Regions from separate parts of the Blautia intestinihominis genome, predicted to be linked through region 1. Evidence: predicted binding sites of a transcription regulator. Region 1 holds the regulator's gene; each other region holds the start of a gene.

Region 1 (6,259 bases):
CCATCCCGGCTCCGGCAGCGAAGGCGCCCTCTGCACAGAGATACGCTGCCCCGCACATTCCTTTGCTTCCGGCAACGACAAGAACCTTGCCAAACGTACCCTTGTTCCCATTCGCGGCGCGCAGAGGAAGCTTCTGGAGATCTTTTTTCTCAAGTGCCGCTTTCCGTGTCGGAAGATCCGGATTCTCGTAGATGCCGACATCTGCTACAACAATTTTTCCCGCAAAATTTTTGCCTGGATAAAAACACAAGCCTGTTTTACAGAATGCAAACGTCACCGTCAGATCCGCACGAAATGCGATTCCAAGCTCTCTTCCCGTGTTGCTACATACCCCGGACGGCAGATCTACCGCCACTTTCCATGCAGAAACCTCGTTCAAAGCCTGAATGATTTCTATGTATTTTCCTTCGATCGAGCGGTCAAGCCCAACGCCGAAGATGGCATCTACTATAGTAGTATATTCTCCTGCTGCCAGGTTATTCACCAGAGGAACCTGATAATTCTCTGCGATCTTAAGTTGGCGGCGTGTTTCCTTTGTGCGGTGATCCGGATTTCCGAGCATATAGATTTCCGCGTTATATCCATGCAGATGCAGGATCCTGGCGATCGCGACTCCGTCTCCGCCGTTGTTCCCGCCTCCGCAGACGCACAAGATCCGCTGTTTCTGTGACATTTCCGCAAAATGTCCTTCCATTGCATCCACAACAGCCAGTGCCGCCCGTTCCATCAGCACACAGGACGGAACTCCCATTCCGGTAATGGTGCAGCTATCCAGTGCTTTCATTTCCGATCCGCCTACAATTCGTTTCATCTGATATCTCCTCGATATACGATACAAAGCAAAAAGCTGTTACGCAGCCGCCTTCATTAAGGAGCCGGGTAACAGCCTCTTGCTGTCCTCATGTTATGATTGCTGCTCTTCCACGTGTTCCTGACGATATTGACTGAGATTGTAAGATAACGTCATCAGACTCTCAGAAAGATGTACGTTCTCTACAATGACATCCTCCGGAGTCTCCAGATCGATATGTGCAAAATTCCAGATTGCCTTGATACCATTCTCGATCAGGATATCTGCCATATCCTTCGCCTTGTTCTTCGGCAGTGTGAGGATCGCAATCTCAATATTCTTCTCTCTGAGGAAGAATGGGAGATTACTGATCATCTGGATCTCAATTCCACGGACCGCGATGCCCTCCAGTACCGGATTGACATCAAAAATCCCTTCCAGCTTAAAGCCACGTTTTTCAAAGTCAACGTAATTGGCAAGTGCCTGTCCAAGATTACCGGCACCGATGATGATCATCGGATGTACCTCATCCAATCCAAGGATCTTACCGATTTCTGTATAGAGATATTTCACATTATAACCGTATCCCTGCTGCCCAAATCCTCCAAAATTATTCAAATCCTGGCGGATCTGCGATGCTGTGACACGCATTTTCTTACTAAGATCATTGGAAGATATACGTTCAACATTGTCTTCCAGTAACTCGCCAAGATAGCGATAATACCGGGGCAGTCTCTTAATTACAGCTTTTGATATCTGTTTTGCTTCCACCGTTGTCCCCTCCTTATACTTTCCTGTTAATTATACCGAAATGTTATTTTATTGTCAATCAATGTTGTCAAATCTATACAATTTTTGAGGAAATTTCCTTTACAAAGCCATCATTTGACCTTATAATCATAGCGTATATTGACTTTGGAGGAATATTTATGATTTTATCGTGTCAGGGCATCAGCAAATCTTTTGGCGAAAAAGTCATTTTGAACGATGCCTCATTTCATATAGAAGAGCGTGAAAAAGCCGCTCTCATCGGCAACAACGGAGCAGGTAAGACAACCCTTCTCCGTATTATAATGAATGAAATTTCTGCGGATTCCGGTCAGGTCGTTCTGATGAAGGACAAGAAGATCGGTTATCTCGCACAGTATCAGGATGTCAGCGGACACCGCACCGTCTATGAGGAACTGCTCACAACCAAGCAGTACATCATCGACATGGAAGACCGCATGCGTGCGATCGAAGTCCAGATGAAAAACGCTTCCGGCGAGGAACTTGACCGTCTGATGAACACCTACACCCGCCTGACCCACGAATTTGAGCTGGAAAACGGCTATGCCTACAAGAGCGAGCTGATGGGTGTCCTCAAGGGTCTTGGCTTTACGGACGAAGATTTTTCCAAACAGGTCGAAACCCTCTCCGGTGGACAGAAGACCCGTGTCGCTCTTGGTAAACTCCTGATCTCCAAGCCGGACATTCTTCTCCTCGATGAGCCGACCAACCACCTCGACATGGAGAGTATTTCCTGGCTGGAAACTTATCTTCTGAATTATCCGGGTGCTGTATTTATCGTCTCCCATGACCGTTATTTCCTTGATAAAGTTGTAACGAAGGTCATTGAGATTGATGCCGCCCAGGTCCGCATGTACAGTGGCAATTACTCCGCTTACGCCGAAAAGAAAGCACAGCTTCGTGACGCACAGTACAAGGCTTACCTTAACCAGCAGAGAGACATCAAGCATCAGGAAGCCGTCATCGTCAAGCTGAAATCCTTCAACCGTGAGAAATCCATCCGCCGCGCAGAAAGCCGTGAAAAAATGCTCGGTAAGATCCAGCGGATCGAGAAACCGACCGAGGTTCAGAGCCAGATGCGGCTTTCTCTGGAACCGAGAGTTGTCAGTGGAAACGATGTTCTCACGGTAGAAGAACTTTCCAAGAGCTTTCCGGAGCAGACACTTTTTACCGATATCTCTTTCCAGATCAAACGTGGTGAGCGCGTTGCCCTGATCGGAAACAACGGTACCGGCAAGACGACCATGCTCAAGATCCTCAACGATCTTATCCCGGCAGACTCAGGAACTTTTTCCCTGGGCTCCAAGGTTCAGATCGGATATTATGACCAGGAACACCATGTACTCCACGCGGAGAAGACGATCTTTGAGGAAATTTCCGATACTTACCCGACACTTACCGAGACAGAGATTCGAAACATGCTCGCCGCCTTCCTCTTTACCGGTGATGATGTTTTCAAAGTGATCTCCTCTCTCTCCGGTGGTGAGCGCGGCCGTGTTTCCCTCGCGAAGCTGATGCTCTCCGAGGCAAACTTCCTGATCCTCGATGAGCCGACCAACCACCTTGATATCGCTTCCAAAGAAATACTCGAAGAAGCGCTGAACAGTTACACCGGTACGGTCTTTTATGTTTCTCATGACCGATATTTCATCAACCAGACCGCGACCAGGATCCTGGAACTGACCAATCAGGCCGTTGTCAACTATATCGGTGATTACGATTACTACCTTGAGAAAAAAGAAGAACTCACTGAGAAATACGCTCCGGTGCAGCAGGAAACTGTAACTGTGCAGGAAACCGCACCAGCCACAGCATCTGAAGGAAAGCTCACCTGGCAGCAGCAGAAAGAAGAACAGGCACGTAAGCGTAAGCAGGAAGCAGAACTTAAGAAAACAGAAGCGCGGATCGAAGAACTCGAAACCCGCGATAAAGAAATCGATGAAACACTGGTTCTCCCGGATGTCTGCACCAACGTCGGACGCTGTGCAGAACTCAGCCGCGAAAAAGACAAAATCCAACAAGAACTTGAAGAACTCTACGAAAAATGGGAAACCCTGGCGTAATGCCTTGGGTTTCCCATTTTTATCTTTTGATGTATTTTTAAATTAAAGTAATGTGTCCAGAGTCTCTCTGATCGCAAGGATAAACTGCTCGCTGTTCAGTACGGTCGGATTCTCAATGCTGGTGATCAGTGCCAGGTCTTTGGTCATCTTTCCGGATTCGATGGTGGAAAGAGTTGCTTCTTCCAGTTTGTCTGCGAACTGTGCAAGTTCCTGATTCCCATCGAGTTCCCCACGTTTGCGTAGTGCTCCTGTCCATGCAAAGATGGTTGCAACGGAGTTTGTGGAAGTCTCGCCGCCCTCCAGATGACGATAATAATGTCTCTGTACCGTTCCGTGAGCAGCTTCATACTCATAGTATCCGTTCGGAGAAACAAGAACAGATGTCATCATCGCAAGAGAACCAAATGCAGAAGATACCATATCACTCATAACATCTCCATCGTAGTTCTTGCATGCCCAGATAAATCCACCCTCTGCTTTCATGACACGGGCTACGATATCATCGATCAGGCTGTAGAAGTAAGTAAGACCTGCTTCCTCGAATTTCTCCTTGAACTCATTGTCAAATACTGTCTGGAAAACCTGTTTAAATTTGGCATCGTAAGTCTTGGAAATGGTATCCTTCGCGCCAAACCATACATCCTGCTTGGTATCCAGTGCATAGTTGAAGCAGCTTCTTGCAAAACTCTCAATAGAAGCTTCCATGTTGTGCATACCCATGGCAACTCCCGGAGCCTTGAATTCCTGTACCAGAGCACGTTTCTCTTCTCCATCCTCGGAAGTATAGACAAGCTCTACTTTACCCGGTTTGTCAACGTACATCTCTGTGTTCTTGTAAATGTCCCCATATGCGTGACGTGCAAGAGTGATCGGTTTCTTCCAGTTGCGTACGCATGGCTCGATTCCCTTTACTACGATCGGGGCACGGAATACAGTTCCGTCCAGAATCGCACGGATCGTTCCGTTCGGGCTCTTGTACATTTTCTTGAGGTCGTATTCTTCCATACGTGCGTGGTTTGGAGTGATGGTCGCACATTTAACTGCAACACCATATTTCTTGGTTGCTTCTGCTGCATCGATGGTTACCTGGTCATCGGTATCATTGCGGTGTGCAAGACCAAGGTCATAGTATTCTGTATTCAGATCAATATACGGAAGTAATAATTCGTCCTTGATCATCTTCCAGAGAATTCTGGTCATCTCATCTCCGTCCATTTCGACTAACGGCGTTGTCATCTGAATTTTTGTCATAATGTTCTCCTCTCTGCATATCACTGGTTTGCTGTCGCTATTTACAGCAACGATTTGTTCCATTGTAGCGAAAAAAATCATTCCCGTCAATACTTTCAGGCTTTACTAAAGTAAATTCTGCGAATTTTCCTGAAAATCACAGCGAAAGGAACTTTTTACAGTTAAATTTTCCCCATCCCTGCTGATTTTTCGGAAGGCCGAGGTCGTCTGCGCTGTCGCGGAGCATCATCTTGATATCTACGTTGGTGAGCATGGGATCTTTTTCCAGTGCAAGTGCCGCCGCCCCGGAGATCATTGGCGTGGACATCGACGTACCGCTTTTCATTCCATACGTATTTCCCGCCCCGGCCGCACACGACATGATCCGGCGTCCCGGTGCCACCAGATCCGGTTTACAGACACACTCAAACGTCGGCCCTCGCCCGGAGATTCCCTCTTTTCCCATAAGCATATCGCTGGAACCCACCGTGATCACCTTTTTGCTGCACCCCGGAGCAGTGATACTGCCCGGCTCCGGTCCCTGGTTTCCCGCCGCCGCAACGACCACCAGTCCCTGATCCCAGAGCTGTTCCACGCCGCGCACCAGAACATCCTTGTCATTCCTGGTACGATATGTCGTGCCGACAGAAATATTCACCACTCGGATCCTGTACTCCTCCCGATGGTTCATAAGCCACTGAAACGCCGCCAGGATATCCTCCTTATTGCCGTTTCCAAAACGATCCAGCACCTTAAGCCCGATCAGCGAACATCCCGGTGCCATCCCTTTGTACTTTCCCATAGAAGCCGCTCCGCTGCCTCCTAAGATCCCCGCCACACACGTTCCATGACCATTATCATCGTAAGGTAATTTCCTGTATGATATAAAATCTGCAAAAGCATAAATACGATCACCAAAATCCATATGAGGATAAATTCCCGTATCAAAAAGTGCCACACCAACCCCTTTTCCGGTATAAGCTGACTGCTTCATGAATATACTCCTTATAAATGGACTTATTTTAGTGTATTCCGGATATCTGTGGATTGCTTCGCAATAAAGCATTTCTCCCAATTCCATGTATAACTTTCGAAAAAATGCCAATACTGAAAGCCATAGGAAATAAAAGGAGGCTTTTTTATGCTGATACTCTTTCTTGTACTCTTTTTTCTACTGCAGGCGCTCGTACTCTTCTGCTGCCTCGCCGCCGGGAACGATCCCGCATCCCAGAAAATTTCCGATCAGGAACAGATGGATTATATCAGACGGTGGATGGAGAAGCATTCCGGGTCATGAATATAAAAAATCGAGGGTATAACAGCCATTTGTGACTATTGTACCCTCTGTTTTTCTTTTTACTATTATTCTACTGTAACACTCTTGGCA
Region 2 (6,259 bases), on a different contig from region 1:
TGTCATAAACTTCGTCAAAGCCCATGCGGTGAAGTGCATTGACGATCTTGCCCATTACACTGCGGCCCTTCTGGAGTCCGTAATGATCTCCTACTGCAACACGTACCGCAGGTGCGATCTGTGCAACTACACGGATATCCGGATCTGCGAGTGCCTTAAAGACTTTGTCTGTGTTGGTATGGATGGAAATAGCACCTGTCGGACAGAATGCGCGGCACTGTCCGCAGTTTACGCACTGTGTCTCGGCAATCTTCTTGTTGAACGCCGGCATAACCATGGCTTCTGTTCCACGGAATGCAAATCCGAGTGCGCCGATTCCCTGGATTTCCTCGCAGGCACGTACACAGTTTCCGCAGAGGATACATTTATTCGGATCGCGAACGATAGATGGAGAACTGAAATCCAGTTCATGCTGCTCTCTGGTGTTCTGGAAACGGACGGTTCTTACACCGAGACGATGCGCCAGTTCCTGGAGAACGCACTCACCGCTCTTGATACAGGTCGTACAGTCACGACAATGTGCTGCAAGGAGCAGTTCCACGATCAGTTTACGATAGTTTCTTAATTTATTGGTGTTGGTATGGATGACCATACCATCGCGCGGTACTTCTGAACAGGAAGCAAAGGTTTTGCCTCTGTCGTCCTCTACTGTACATAAACGGCATGCTCCAAATGTAGAGAGCTCCGAATGATAGCACAGGGTCGGAATATCGATGCCTGCGTTACGGATAACGGTCAGGACGTTTCTTTCATCGGTAAATTCAACTTTTCTACCGTCAATTGTCATTGTACCCATAAGTCAGCCTCCTTCCTATGCTTCCACATAAACCGCATCAAAGTTACAGTTGTCCTTACAGGAACCGCACTTGATACATACGTCATTGTTGATGTGATATGGGGATTTGATCTTTCCGCTGATCGCACCTGCCGGGCAGTTCTTTGCACATTTGCCGCAGCCGATACAGAATTCCGGATTAATGTGGAATTTACGAAGTGCTGTACAGACTTTTGCACGGCATTTCTTGTCGCGGATATGCTCCTCATATTCATCACGGAAGCGTTTCAGTGTACTGATAACAGGAAGCGGGGCACTCTTGCCGAGACCGCACAGAGCCATGCTCTGAACCATGGTCGCAAGTTCTTCCAGTTCGTCGAGATCGGACATCTCGCCCTTGCCATCTACGATCTTCTCGAGGATCTCGAGCATACGTTTGGTACCCTCACGGCACGGAACGCATTTACCGCAGCTCTCACGCTGTGTAAAGTTCATGAAGAATCTGGCAACTTCAACCATACAGGTATTCTCGTCCATAACTACGAGACCGCCAGAACCCATGATCGCATCGAGAGATTTGACAGAATCAAAGTCCAGAGGACGGTCGATCTGATCTTCGATCAGACATCCACCGGATGGTCCACCGATCTGTACGCCCTTGAATGCAGCGCCGCTCTTGAGACCGCCGCCGATGTCGTAAATGATATGACGGAGGCTGGTTCCCATAGGAACTTCGATAAGACCGGTATTCTCGATCGCACCGGTAAGGGAGAATGTCTTGGTTCCCGGGCTTCCCTCTGTTCCGATGGTACGGAACCAGTCAGCACCCTGAAGGATGATCTTCGGAACGTTGGCATAAGTTTCTACGTTATTGAGGACAGTTGGTTTCTCCCAAAGTCCCTTCTCTACAGTACGAGGTGGTTTGACACGTGGCATGCCTCGTTTGCCTTCGATGGATGCGGTAAGGGCGGAACCTTCACCACAAACGAACGCACCGGCTCCACGGTTGATATGTAAGTGGAAGTTTACACCGGAACCGAGGATGTTATCGCCGAGGAGTCCATAAGCCTCTGCCTGCTCGATCGCCATGCGGAGACGCTTAACAGAAAGCGGATACTCTGCACGAACATAAATATAACCATTCTCTGCGCCTACAGCGTATGCGGCGATGGTCATACCTTCGATCATCTTGTATGGATCACCTTCCATTACGGAACCATCCATAAATGCACCCGGGTCACCTTCATCACCGTTACATACTACGTAGCGTACTTTTTCTTTCTGGCGTGCAACCTGAGACCATTTCTTGCCGGCTGGGAAACCAGCGCCGCCACGTCCGCGAAGTCCGGATTTGGTCACTTCATCGATGACATCCTGTGGAGTCATGTCGAAGAAAGCTTTGGCCATAGCCTGGAAGCCGCCTACTGCGATATATTCATCAATGGATTCTGCGTTGATATTTCCGCAGTTTTCCAGAACGATCCTGGTCTGCTGATTCAGGAAAGGAATGTCTGACGGATGAGGACAGACTGTATCATGGTCACGGTAAAACAGACGGGTAACCGGTTCTCCTTCCATTACAGTGCGCTCTACGATCTCCTTGCAGTCCTCTACCTGCACATGTACGTACTGGTAATCATATGGTTCAATCTTCATCAGAGGTCCAAGTTCACATAAGCCCTGGCATCCGGTCTTGACAACGCCGACATGTGGAACGTCCTTCTGCATTTCTACGCTTACCCAGTCGAGATTCTCACACAGTTTCGCCATCTCGTCGTAAATCTTCTGCGCGCCGGAGGCGATACATCCTGTACCTGAACAGACAAGCACACGACAGGTAAAAGTTTCCAGGGTATTCTTTGCTTCGGCCTGCTTCTGGAGCAGATCTTCTTTACTCACAATACTCATACCGTCTCACCTCTCAATTCGTTTAACAGATCAATAGCTTTCTCAGGGGTCATCTTCGGATGTACTTCGTCATTTACGGTAAGAGTCGGTGCGAGTCCGCATGCACCAAGACAGGAAACCGTTTCTACTGTGAAAAGCATATCATCCGTTGTATGCTTCTTGTTGCTGAGTCCAAGCTCCTTCATGAGAGCTTCCTTGACAGGCATGGATTTACGCACATGACAGGCTGTTCCGTCACAAACCTTGATCACATATTTGCCTTTCGGCTCAAAGGAAAAGTTCTCATAAAAAGTAGCGACGCTGTATGCCTTCGCCTCGGTCACTCCAATCTTGGATGCAACATAGGTCAGAAGCTCTCCCGGCAGGTAGCGGTACTCCGCCTGGATATCCTGCATGATCGGAATCAGTGATGCTGCTTTCGGTCCGTAATGCTCGATGATCTCATCTGTCTTCGTGTAATAAGACTGATCTAACATTCAATTCCCTCCTTGTTAAAAATTTGCTTTTGTCTGCGCCCATTATTTTGTATAATTTACACAGCCTTGTTGTATTTCATTATACATTAAGTAGTCAAATTATACAAGTGAAATATAGGAAAATTGAATTAATTTATTCATGTTTTTATGTTTTTCGTATTATTGTGTATTTTTTAACAGATTTTATAATTTTTTATCAATCTATTTCGCTATAGTAAAGTGTTTCTCATTTTGTTTCTCTTATGTGCTTCGAAAAGTACAGGAATTTTGCATTTTCGGATTGATTTTGGGAATTCTTTCCTATATTATAGGGAGCGGTAGATGAATATTTTTCTTATTTAAGGAGATGAAATAGATATGCGAAATTATGATACCCCAGTCAGAGAAATCCGACACCAGGTTTATACTGAAGTGGCAAAGGCCGGATTTGAATCTTCTGACGAAAGCCTGATCCATGATATTGAATCCATCCCATACAATATCGTCAGTGAAACTGCCCAGTATCGTGAGAGTATTTACAGAGAACGTGCCGTTGCAAGCGAAAGAGTCCGTCTCGCCATGGGGCTTTCTCTTCGCCCGGAAAGCAAGGCGGTCCATCTGACCGACGGTCTTGCTGCCAGCAATATCAATGAGAAATATTATGAGCCGCCTCTTATGCAGGTGATCCCATCTGCATGTGCAGCCTGTCCTCCGAACAAATACATTGTCAGCAACATGTGCCGCGGATGTGTTGCCCATCCATGTATGCAGGTCTGTCCGAAGGGCGCGATCTCTATGAAGGACGGAAAGTCTTTTATCGATCAGGAAAAATGTGTAAAATGCGGAAAATGTAAAGCAGCCTGTCCTTATGATGCAATCTCCCACAACGTGCGCCCGTGCGAGCAGGCATGTGGTGTCAAGGCGATCGGAAGTGATGAGCAGGGGCGTGCGAGCATCCTGGATGACAAGTGTGTTTCCTGTGGTATGTGTATGGTAAGCTGTCCGTTCGGTGCGATCTCTGATAAATCTCAGATCTTCCAGCTTGCGCATGCGCTTCGTGACGGCGATAAGATCGTTGCGATCGTTGCACCGGCTTATATCGGCCAGTTTGGTGATGATGTGACCCCTGGCAAATTCAAGACAGCTCTGCAGGTTCTTGGTTTTTCTGATGTTCATGAGGTTGCGTTTGGTGCGGATGTCGGTGCGATCTCTGAGGCACATCATTATGCACATGAGGTTGCAACAGGAAATCTTCCGTTCCTTCTGACTTCCTGCTGTCCGTCCTGGTCCATGATGGCAAAGAAATTCTTCCCGACCATGATCGACAATATCTCACAGGAGCTGACTCCTATGGTTGCCACTGCACGTAAGGTAAAGCAGGATGATCCGGATGCGAAGGTTGTCTTCATTGGACCTTGTGCTTCCAAGAAACTGGAAGCGATGCGCCGTACTGTGCGAAGTGATGTGGATTTTGTTTTGACTTTTGAGGAACTGGATGCGATGTTTGATGCGCGTGAGATCGAGCCGGCTTCCTTTGAAGACGAAGGTTCCCTGCATGATGCTACTGCCGCCGGACGTGGATATGCGGTCGCAGGTGGTGTTGCAGGTGCGATCGAGGCCTGTCTGAAGGAATATTATCCGGAAGTTCCGGTGCATATTGAGCATGCAGAGAGCCTGGCAGAGTGTAAGAAGATGCTGGCTTTGGCGAAAGCCGGGAAACTTAAGGGCTGTATGATCGAGGGTATGGCTTGTCCTGGTGGATGTATGGGCGGTGCTGGTACGAATGTGCCGATTGCGAAGTCTTCTAAGGCGCTTAAGAAGTATGTGGCAGGTTCTTCTAAGAAACTGCCGGCGAAAGAATTGAAGGAAATTGAGCTTTCTTGAGATTTTTTTGGAAAAAGCAAGTGTAAAAAACTTTTTTTTGCCTGGGGAATGTATTCGCCGGGCTCTTTTTTCGCTTTTGGGAAGCAAGGTAAACTGCAAAGGGACGTCGCCCGTCCCCCTGCACACCCTGGGCTGGGTGTTTGACGGGAATTTTGTTTTTTGGTCGAGGATTGTGAAAAATTTTCCTGGTGGTCCAGGCCGGGAGATTTTCGTTTGAATAGGTTGGGGATTTGGAGGGACTCCCTGAGTCACGGTGGATTTTTGGGGGAGATTTCCCCCACGCGATATCCAGGCTCCATACCACGCTACAAAAATGCTTCCCCACACCAAAACCAATGCCGATGTTTTTCCCAAAAGCCCAGGGGTGTGCAGAGGGGACGGGCACGTCCACTTTGCGGTTTTGGTTTTTGCCCAAAAAGAAAAGAGGATATAAGGAGATGTCAAACATCTCACTTATTCCTCCTTGAGATTGCTCAGTAGATTGAGTAGTTTCTCTCCGTAGTTTGCCCCGGCGGCCCAGCCGCCTCCATTGGGATTTTCTTGCTGTCCGAGCCATTCGACGTATGGGGCGCTGCCTCTTTGGACCATGTTGAAGCGGGTGTCTACGCAGTCCTGGTTGAGGGATTCGTCGCAGGCGTAGGCTTTTAAATGCTGTACCTGTGCGCGGATCCCGGTTCTTACGTCGGGGTAGGATACGCCCTGAACGCCGCCTCCCGTGGTTCCGAGTCCTGCGAAGTTGTACTGGGAGATTCCGGAATCTCCTCCGTACTGAAGCCATCCGGTCTCGAGCATTGCCTGTTCGAAGACTACTTCTCCCCGGACACCTTCGGCATTTGCTTCTTCCAGAATGATCGTGCAGAAATCATCAATCGTCTCTGCACCGCCTTCTTTCAGAGATGCGGACGGATATTCGGATCCGTGTGCATTGTACTGGGAAGTCATCTGTGCCAGGGAAACGGTTGTCGTCCCCATGATCGTGTAATAACCATAAGTATTGTCGGTGGAATCATCCACGAAATTCGGATCTGAGGTAAAATCCGGCGCGTTAAGACTGGCCGGTTTGTGGATCTGGCCTTCGCCGGAAAGATCGGATACTTCATCATCTGCCTTTGTATCTGAACTTCCAAATACGCTCGTCTCTCCATTATCCCCAGACGCCAGACAAGGTGCCCCTGTTATAAGGGCACCTGCCAGTATCATCTGTGAACAAAAGAGCATTGCTTTTTTGTTTCGAATC
Region 3 (6,259 bases), on a different contig from region 1:
GTTCGGCGAGATCGACAAGACTTCCTTCGTAAGCATTCTCGTCATGGAAGGAAAAGGTACGATCCGCGATAAGGAAGAAACCCTGACTTTCAAAAAAGGAGACAGCCTCTTTGTCACAGCCAATATCGGTGAGTATGAACTGGAAGGTGCTTTTGAGGCACTTGTAACGACCGTATAACATCTTGCCTGATATAACTATATATAAAACTTCAAATTGAAATCCCAATTCCTGCAAGGACAGTTCACATCGGACTGTCCTTGTGTTATAATAGATAAGTTAATGAAAATGGAGGAGGAAAATCTTTTGAAAGAAAGAGAAACATTTGGATCAAGACTTGGATTCATCCTGGTTTCAGCAGGATGTGCAGTAGGTCTTGGAAACGTATGGAAATTTCCGTACATGACAGGTAAGTACGGCGGTGCCGCTTTTATCCTGATCTATCTTGGCTTTCTTGTACTGCTTGGACTTCCGATCCTTGTAAGCGAATTTGCAGTAGGACGAAGCAGCAGACTGAGTACGGCAAGAGCATTTCACAAACTGGAGCCGGAAGGTTCTAATTTCCATAAATACAGCTATATGGGAATGATCGGTAACTACATGCTGATGATGTTTTATACGATGGTTGCAGGATGGATGATGTACTATTGTTATGTTATGGCAACCGGGAAACTGAGCGGAGCTTCTTCCGAAGAAGTGAGCAGATTTTTCTCAAATCTGATGACATCTACAGGAACGATGACTGGATGGATGATCGCAGCGGTCCTGCTGGCATTTGGTGTATGTTCCCTGGGACTTCAGAACGGAATCGAGCGTATCACTAAGATTATGATGATCTGTCTGCTGGCACTGATCGTTGTACTGGCAGTTCACTCCGTAACACTGGATGGAGCAATGGAAGGTGTGAAATTCTACCTTGTACCGAATCTTGACAATATCCGCGAGGCAGGAATTGGAAATGTAATCTTTGGGGCACTGTCACAGGCATTCTTTACTTTGAGTATCGGTATCGGAGCGATGGAGATCTTCGGAAGCTACATGGGCAAAGAACGTACCCTTGCAGGAGAAAGCATCAACATCCTGATCCTGGATACCTTCGTAGCACTGATGGCAGGACTTATTATCATTCCGGCGTGTTTTTCATTCAATGTAGAGCCGGGAGCAGGTCCGGGACTTGTGTTCATCACTCTGCCAAATGTGTTCAATCAGATGGCTGGCGGAAGACTCTGGGGAGCACTGTTCTTCCTGTTTATGTCTTTTGCGGCACTGTCTACAGTAATTGCAGTATTCGAAAATATCCTGTCCTTTGCAATGGATCTGTGGGGATGGAAACGCAACAAGGCTGTTGCATTTAATATCGTTCTGATCATTATCCTTTCCATGCCGGCAATCCTTGGCTTTGGACCATGGTCCGGAATCCAGATCCTTGGTGAAGGAACAACTATCATGGATCTTGAGGACTTTATTATCTCAAACAACATCCTGCCGCTTGGATCTGTAATATTCGTGATTTTCTGTACATCTAAGAACGGATGGGGATGGAAGAATTTCCTGAGAGAAGCCAACACAGGAAAAGGAGCGAAATTCCCGGCATTCATCAGAAATTACATGCTGTGGGTGATCCCGGTCGTTGTAGCGATCATTTATCTCAAAGGTTACTATGACATGTTCCAGCCAAAGGGAAATGCTTATCTGATCCCATGGATGATCGTCGGTATTGCCATGCTGGCACTGACAGGATGGATCTCATTCGGACACAGCAAAAAGAAATAAGATACCACGGAACAATCCGTAAGTATCGCAAACAATAAGAATTAAGAGGAGGCACAAGTATTATGATAGCAGAAAAAATGAAACCTTTCGTACAGAACAATTCAGCAATCCGTATGATGTTCGAAGAAGGAAACCGTCTCCGGGCAAAGTACGGTGCGGACAAAGTCTATGACTTCAGCCTTGGAAATCCAAGTGTTCCGGCACCGGACTGTGTACGCGAAGCAATCATAGATCTTGTAAACAACGAAGAACCGACTGTCCTTCATGGATATATGAGTAACGCCGGGTTCGAGGATGTCAGAGAGACGATCGCACAGTCTCTGAACCGTCGTTTCGAAACTGCTTTTTCTGCACATAATCTGATCATGACTGTTGGTGCTGCCAGTGGCCTGAACGTGATCCTCAAAACGATCCTGAATTCTGGAGAGGAAGTGATCGTTTTTGCACCGTATTTCCTGGAATATGGTGCATATGTCCGCAACTATGATGGCAAGCTTGTGGAAATCTCACCGAACACAGAGACCTTTCAGCCGAACCTTAAAGAACTGGAAGAAAAAATTACAGTCAACACTCGTGCAGTGATCGTAAATACACCGCACAATCCGACAGGTGTCGTTTATTCCGAGGATACTATCAAAGAACTTGCAGCGATCCTGGAGAAAAAACAGCAGGAGTTCGGTTCTGTGATCTATCTGATTTCTGATGAGCCATACAGAGAGCTGGCTTATGACGGCGTAGAAGTTCCGTATCTGACGAAATACTACAAGAATACGGTTGTAGGATATTCCTACAGTAAATCTCTGTCTTTGCCGGGTGAGCGTATCGGTTATCTGGTCATTCCGGATGAGCTGGAAGACAGCGCAACCGTCATCACAGCAGCAGCGATCGCAAACCGTGTACTCGGAAGTGTCAATGCACCGTCCCTGATGCAGAAAGTCATCCAGAAATGCGTAGACGCAGAAGTAGATGTTGCAGCTTATGACAGAAACCGTCTGGCACTTTACAATGGACTGACAGAATGTGGATTTGAGTGCATCAAACCACAGGGAGCTTTTTACCTGTTCGTGAAATCTCCGATCGCAGATGAGAAGCAGTTCTGTGAGGCCGGCAAGAAATACAATATCCTCATGGTTCCGGGAAGCTCCTTTGCCTGCCCGGGATATGTGAGGCTGGCATACTGTGTTTCCTATGAGACGATCCAGAATTCCCTTCCGGAGTTTAAGAAACTGGCTGCGGAGTATGGACTGGGCAAATAATCCACATGAAACAACAAAAGAATGACAAAAAAATAACAATATAAAACACTATTTATACAGGATTTTAGATAAAACCACAAAAACAGGAGCCCCTCTTGTAGAAATACAAGGCAGAGGCTCCTGTCTACGTTTACATGGCATTATATCAGATCTTATCAATTTTCTTGCGGATCGCCAGCATCTTCTGATCGAGCTGGCTGATCATAGAGGCACATTGCTGCAGTTCCTCATTGATAACGGCAGCCTGTTTCTGACCTCTCTTATAACGGAGCTGGTGGTCGAGGTTTGCCCAGTAATCCATTGCAGCCGTCCGGAGCTGAAGCTCCAGTTTGACCCATTGATTCTCATTCTGGAATGGAATTGCGATCTCCAGGATCAGATGCAGGCTCTGATAGCCGGATTTCTTGGGCTGCTTGATATAGTCCTTGATCTTGATGATGCGGATGTCCTGCTGTTTCTGGATCAGGTCAGCCACCTTGTAGATATCGTCCACATAAGCGCACACAGCACGGACCCCGATCAGGTCGTTGATCTTTTCCACTGCCTGCGCGAAATTCATATCGAGGCCTTTTTTCTGCATTTTCTTGCAGACACTGTCGTAGCTCTTGAGTCGTCCGGTCTTCATCTGTATGTAGTTTCGTCCGGTCTTCATCAGCAGAAAAGTGTTGATGATATCGATCTTGGTCATCATAAGATTGATGGCACATTGTCCCTGGATGCTGAACTCGCTGTCGGTCAGCATATTCTTTAATAGTTCTTTCTTTTTCAATTTCTGTCTTTCTTCCTCTAATTGTATCAGTGTGAATGTTTCTGGTTCTGTTACCCGTATTGCATTACCGCTTCCCATTAGAATACTCCTTCAATAATAAATCTGTAGATTGATCGTGTTAAAAGAAAGTAAAACAGAAGAGAATCGCAGAACAGGGAATAGTTCTGTGTCATCTCTTATCCTCTAATCTATGCAGGATAAAATAGGAATATGACAATATATTCTGATGTATTATTCTATTATATACAAAATAACTAATTTGTACAGAGAAAAACAAAAAAACTTATATAAAATACCATATAAAAATAAATTGCAAAATAAGTAACCATAAAATATGATAAATATATACAAAAATGCCCCGGGTAGAGTTGTGCAAATTACATAAAAAGAATAAATAAAAAGGGATTTAGTGGATTTTTTAGGTGGTTAAAATATATTGACAAATGATTAACAATCTAATACAATAGCCTCATCAGCAAGATTGATAAATAATTAACGTTAATCCATTAACACACACAACCATCAAACACACTACTAAAACCAGAAAGAATCAAATCACAAGAGGAAAACAGGAGGATTCAGAAATGGCAAAGAAAGAAACCCACATCCCGGCAATTATCGACACTCCAGAGGCACTTGAAGCCAAGATCGCTGCGATGAAAGAAGCTCAGAAAATTTTTGCTACCTATACTCAGGAGCAGGTAGACAAGATCTTCAAAGCAGCCGCAACAGCAGCAGACAAAGCCCGTATCCCGCTTGCAAAAGCAGCCGTTGAAGAAACAGGAATGGGTATCGTAGAAGATAAAGTCATCAAGAACCATTACGCAGCAGAGTACATCTACAATGCATACAAAAACACCAAGACCTGTGGTGTACTGGAAGAAGATCCGGTTTATGGAATCAAGAAAATTGCAGAACCGATCGGTCTGATCGCAGCAGTTATCCCGACAACAAACCCGACTTCCACAGCAATCTTCAAAACCCTGATCGCTCTGAAGACAAGAAACGCAATCATCATCAGCCCACATCCACGTGCAAAAGGAAGCACTATTGAAGCTGCCAAAGTTGTTCTTGAAGCAGCAGTAAAAGCAGGTGCTCCGGAAGGAATCATTGGCTGGATCGATGTACCAAGCCTTGAGCTTACAAACCTCGTAATGAAGGAAGCTGACATCATTCTTGCAACAGGTGGTCCTGGAATGGTTAAAGCAGCATACTCCTCCGGAAAACCGGCACTTGGTGTTGGAGCCGGAAATACACCGGTTATCATCGACGACACAGCAGATGTCCGTCTTGCAGTAAACTCCATCATCCATTCCAAAACATTTGATAATGGTATGATCTGTGCTTCTGAGCAGTCCGTAACTGTTCTTGAAGGCATTTACAAAGCAGTAAAAGAAGAGTTCCAGTACAGAGGATGCTACTTCCTTAAGAAAGACGAAATCGAAAAAGTAAGAAAAACAATCCTGATCAACGGTGCACTGAATGCCAAGATCGTTGGACAGAAAGCAGCTACGATCGCTGAGATGGCAGGAGTTACTGTTCCGGCAGAAACCAAGATCCTGATCGGTGAAGTAGAATCTGTAGATATCAGCGAAGAGTTCGCACACGAGAAACTTTCTCCTGTACTTGCAATGTACAAGGCAAAAACCTTCGACGAAGCTATCGCAAAAGCAGAACAGCTGGTAGCTGACGGTGGATATGGACATACATCTTCTCTGTACATCAACGTAAATGAGAAAGAAAAGATGGCAAAACATGCAGCAGCAATGAAGACCTGCCGTATCCTGATCAACACTCCATCTTCTCAGGGTGGTATCGGAGATCTCTACAACTTTAAACTCGCTCCGTCTCTGACACTTGGATGCGGTTCCTGGGGTGGAAACTCTGTATCTGAAAACGTTGGTGTTAAACACCTGATCAATATCAAGACTGTTGCTGAGAGGAGAGAGAACATGCTCTGGATGAGAACCCCGGAAAAAGTTTACTTCAAAAAAGGCTGCCTGCCGGTTGCTCTTGATGAGCTGAAAAACGTGATGGGCAAAAAACGCTGCTTCATCGTAACGGACTCCTTCCTTTACAAGAATGGATACACCAAGAAGATCGAAGACAAACTTGACGAAATGGGAATCGTTCATACATGCTTCTCTGATGTAGAACCAGACCCGTCCCTCGCTTCTGCAAGAGCAGGTGCTGCAGCAATGCGTGCATTCGAACCAGACTGCATCATCGCAATGGGTGGTGGATCCGCAATGGATGCTGGTAAGATCATGTGGGTTCTCTATGAAAACCCGGATGCAGACTTCGATGATATGGCAATGGACTTCATGGATATCCGTAAGAGAATCTATACATTCCCGAAAATGGGTAAAAAAGCTTACTTCATCGCCGTACCTACATCTTCCGGTACAGGTTCTGAGGTAACACCTTTCGCCATCATCACAGACAAAGAAACAGGAATCAAAT

The links. The regulator Rex, encoded in region 1, represses fermentation and respiration genes when NADH is low (regulators of the CRP and FNR family bind a similar motif). The targets are predictions, from matches to a motif close to ATTGTTAANTANTTAACAAT.
Region 2: a site for Rex is predicted at 3,341-3,360, ahead of WMO75_RS13000 (4Fe-4S dicluster domain-containing protein). Genes of this name have one in related genera too.
Region 3: a site for Rex is predicted at 4,232-4,251, ahead of adhE (bifunctional acetaldehyde-CoA/alcohol dehydrogenase). Genes of this name have one in related genera too.

What each region holds. Positions count from the first base shown of each region.
Region 1 is NZ_JBBMEI010000009.1:78,394-84,652, reverse strand. Features, by position in the region: partial or broken gene WMO75_RS04710 (NAD(P)H-hydrate epimerase) at 1-811, opposite strand, end outside; gene WMO75_RS04705 (redox-sensing transcriptional repressor Rex) at 905-1,561, opposite strand; gene abc-f (ribosomal protection-like ABC-F family protein) at 1,720-3,642, shown strand; gene WMO75_RS04695 (NADP-dependent isocitrate dehydrogenase) at 3,685-4,893, opposite strand; gene WMO75_RS04690 (S8 family peptidase) at 5,030-5,866, opposite strand; gene glmS (glutamine--fructose-6-phosphate transaminase (isomerizing)) at 6,235-6,259, opposite strand, start outside.
Region 2 is NZ_JBBMEI010000044.1:1,680-7,938, reverse strand. Features, by position in the region: gene WMO75_RS13015 ([FeFe] hydrogenase, group A) at 1-796, opposite strand, end outside; gene WMO75_RS13010 (NADH-quinone oxidoreductase subunit NuoF) at 812-2,683, opposite strand; gene WMO75_RS13005 (complex I 24 kDa subunit family protein) at 2,680-3,159, opposite strand; gene WMO75_RS13000 (4Fe-4S dicluster domain-containing protein) at 3,517-5,022, shown strand; gene WMO75_RS12995 (hypothetical protein) at 4,976-5,470, opposite strand; gene WMO75_RS12990 (glucosaminidase domain-containing protein) at 5,476-6,259, opposite strand, start outside; gene WMO75_RS12985 (bifunctional 5,10-methylenetetrahydrofolate dehydrogenase/5,10-methenyltetrahydrofolate cyclohydrolase) at 6,258-6,259, opposite strand, start outside.
Region 3 is NZ_JBBMEI010000002.1:134,123-140,381, reverse strand. Features, by position in the region: gene WMO75_RS01620 (cupin domain-containing protein) at 1-178, shown strand, start outside; gene WMO75_RS01615 (sodium-dependent transporter) at 281-1,771, shown strand; gene WMO75_RS01610 (pyridoxal phosphate-dependent aminotransferase) at 1,834-3,027, shown strand; gene WMO75_RS01605 (GTP pyrophosphokinase) at 3,173-3,874, opposite strand; gene adhE (bifunctional acetaldehyde-CoA/alcohol dehydrogenase) at 4,381-6,259, shown strand, end outside.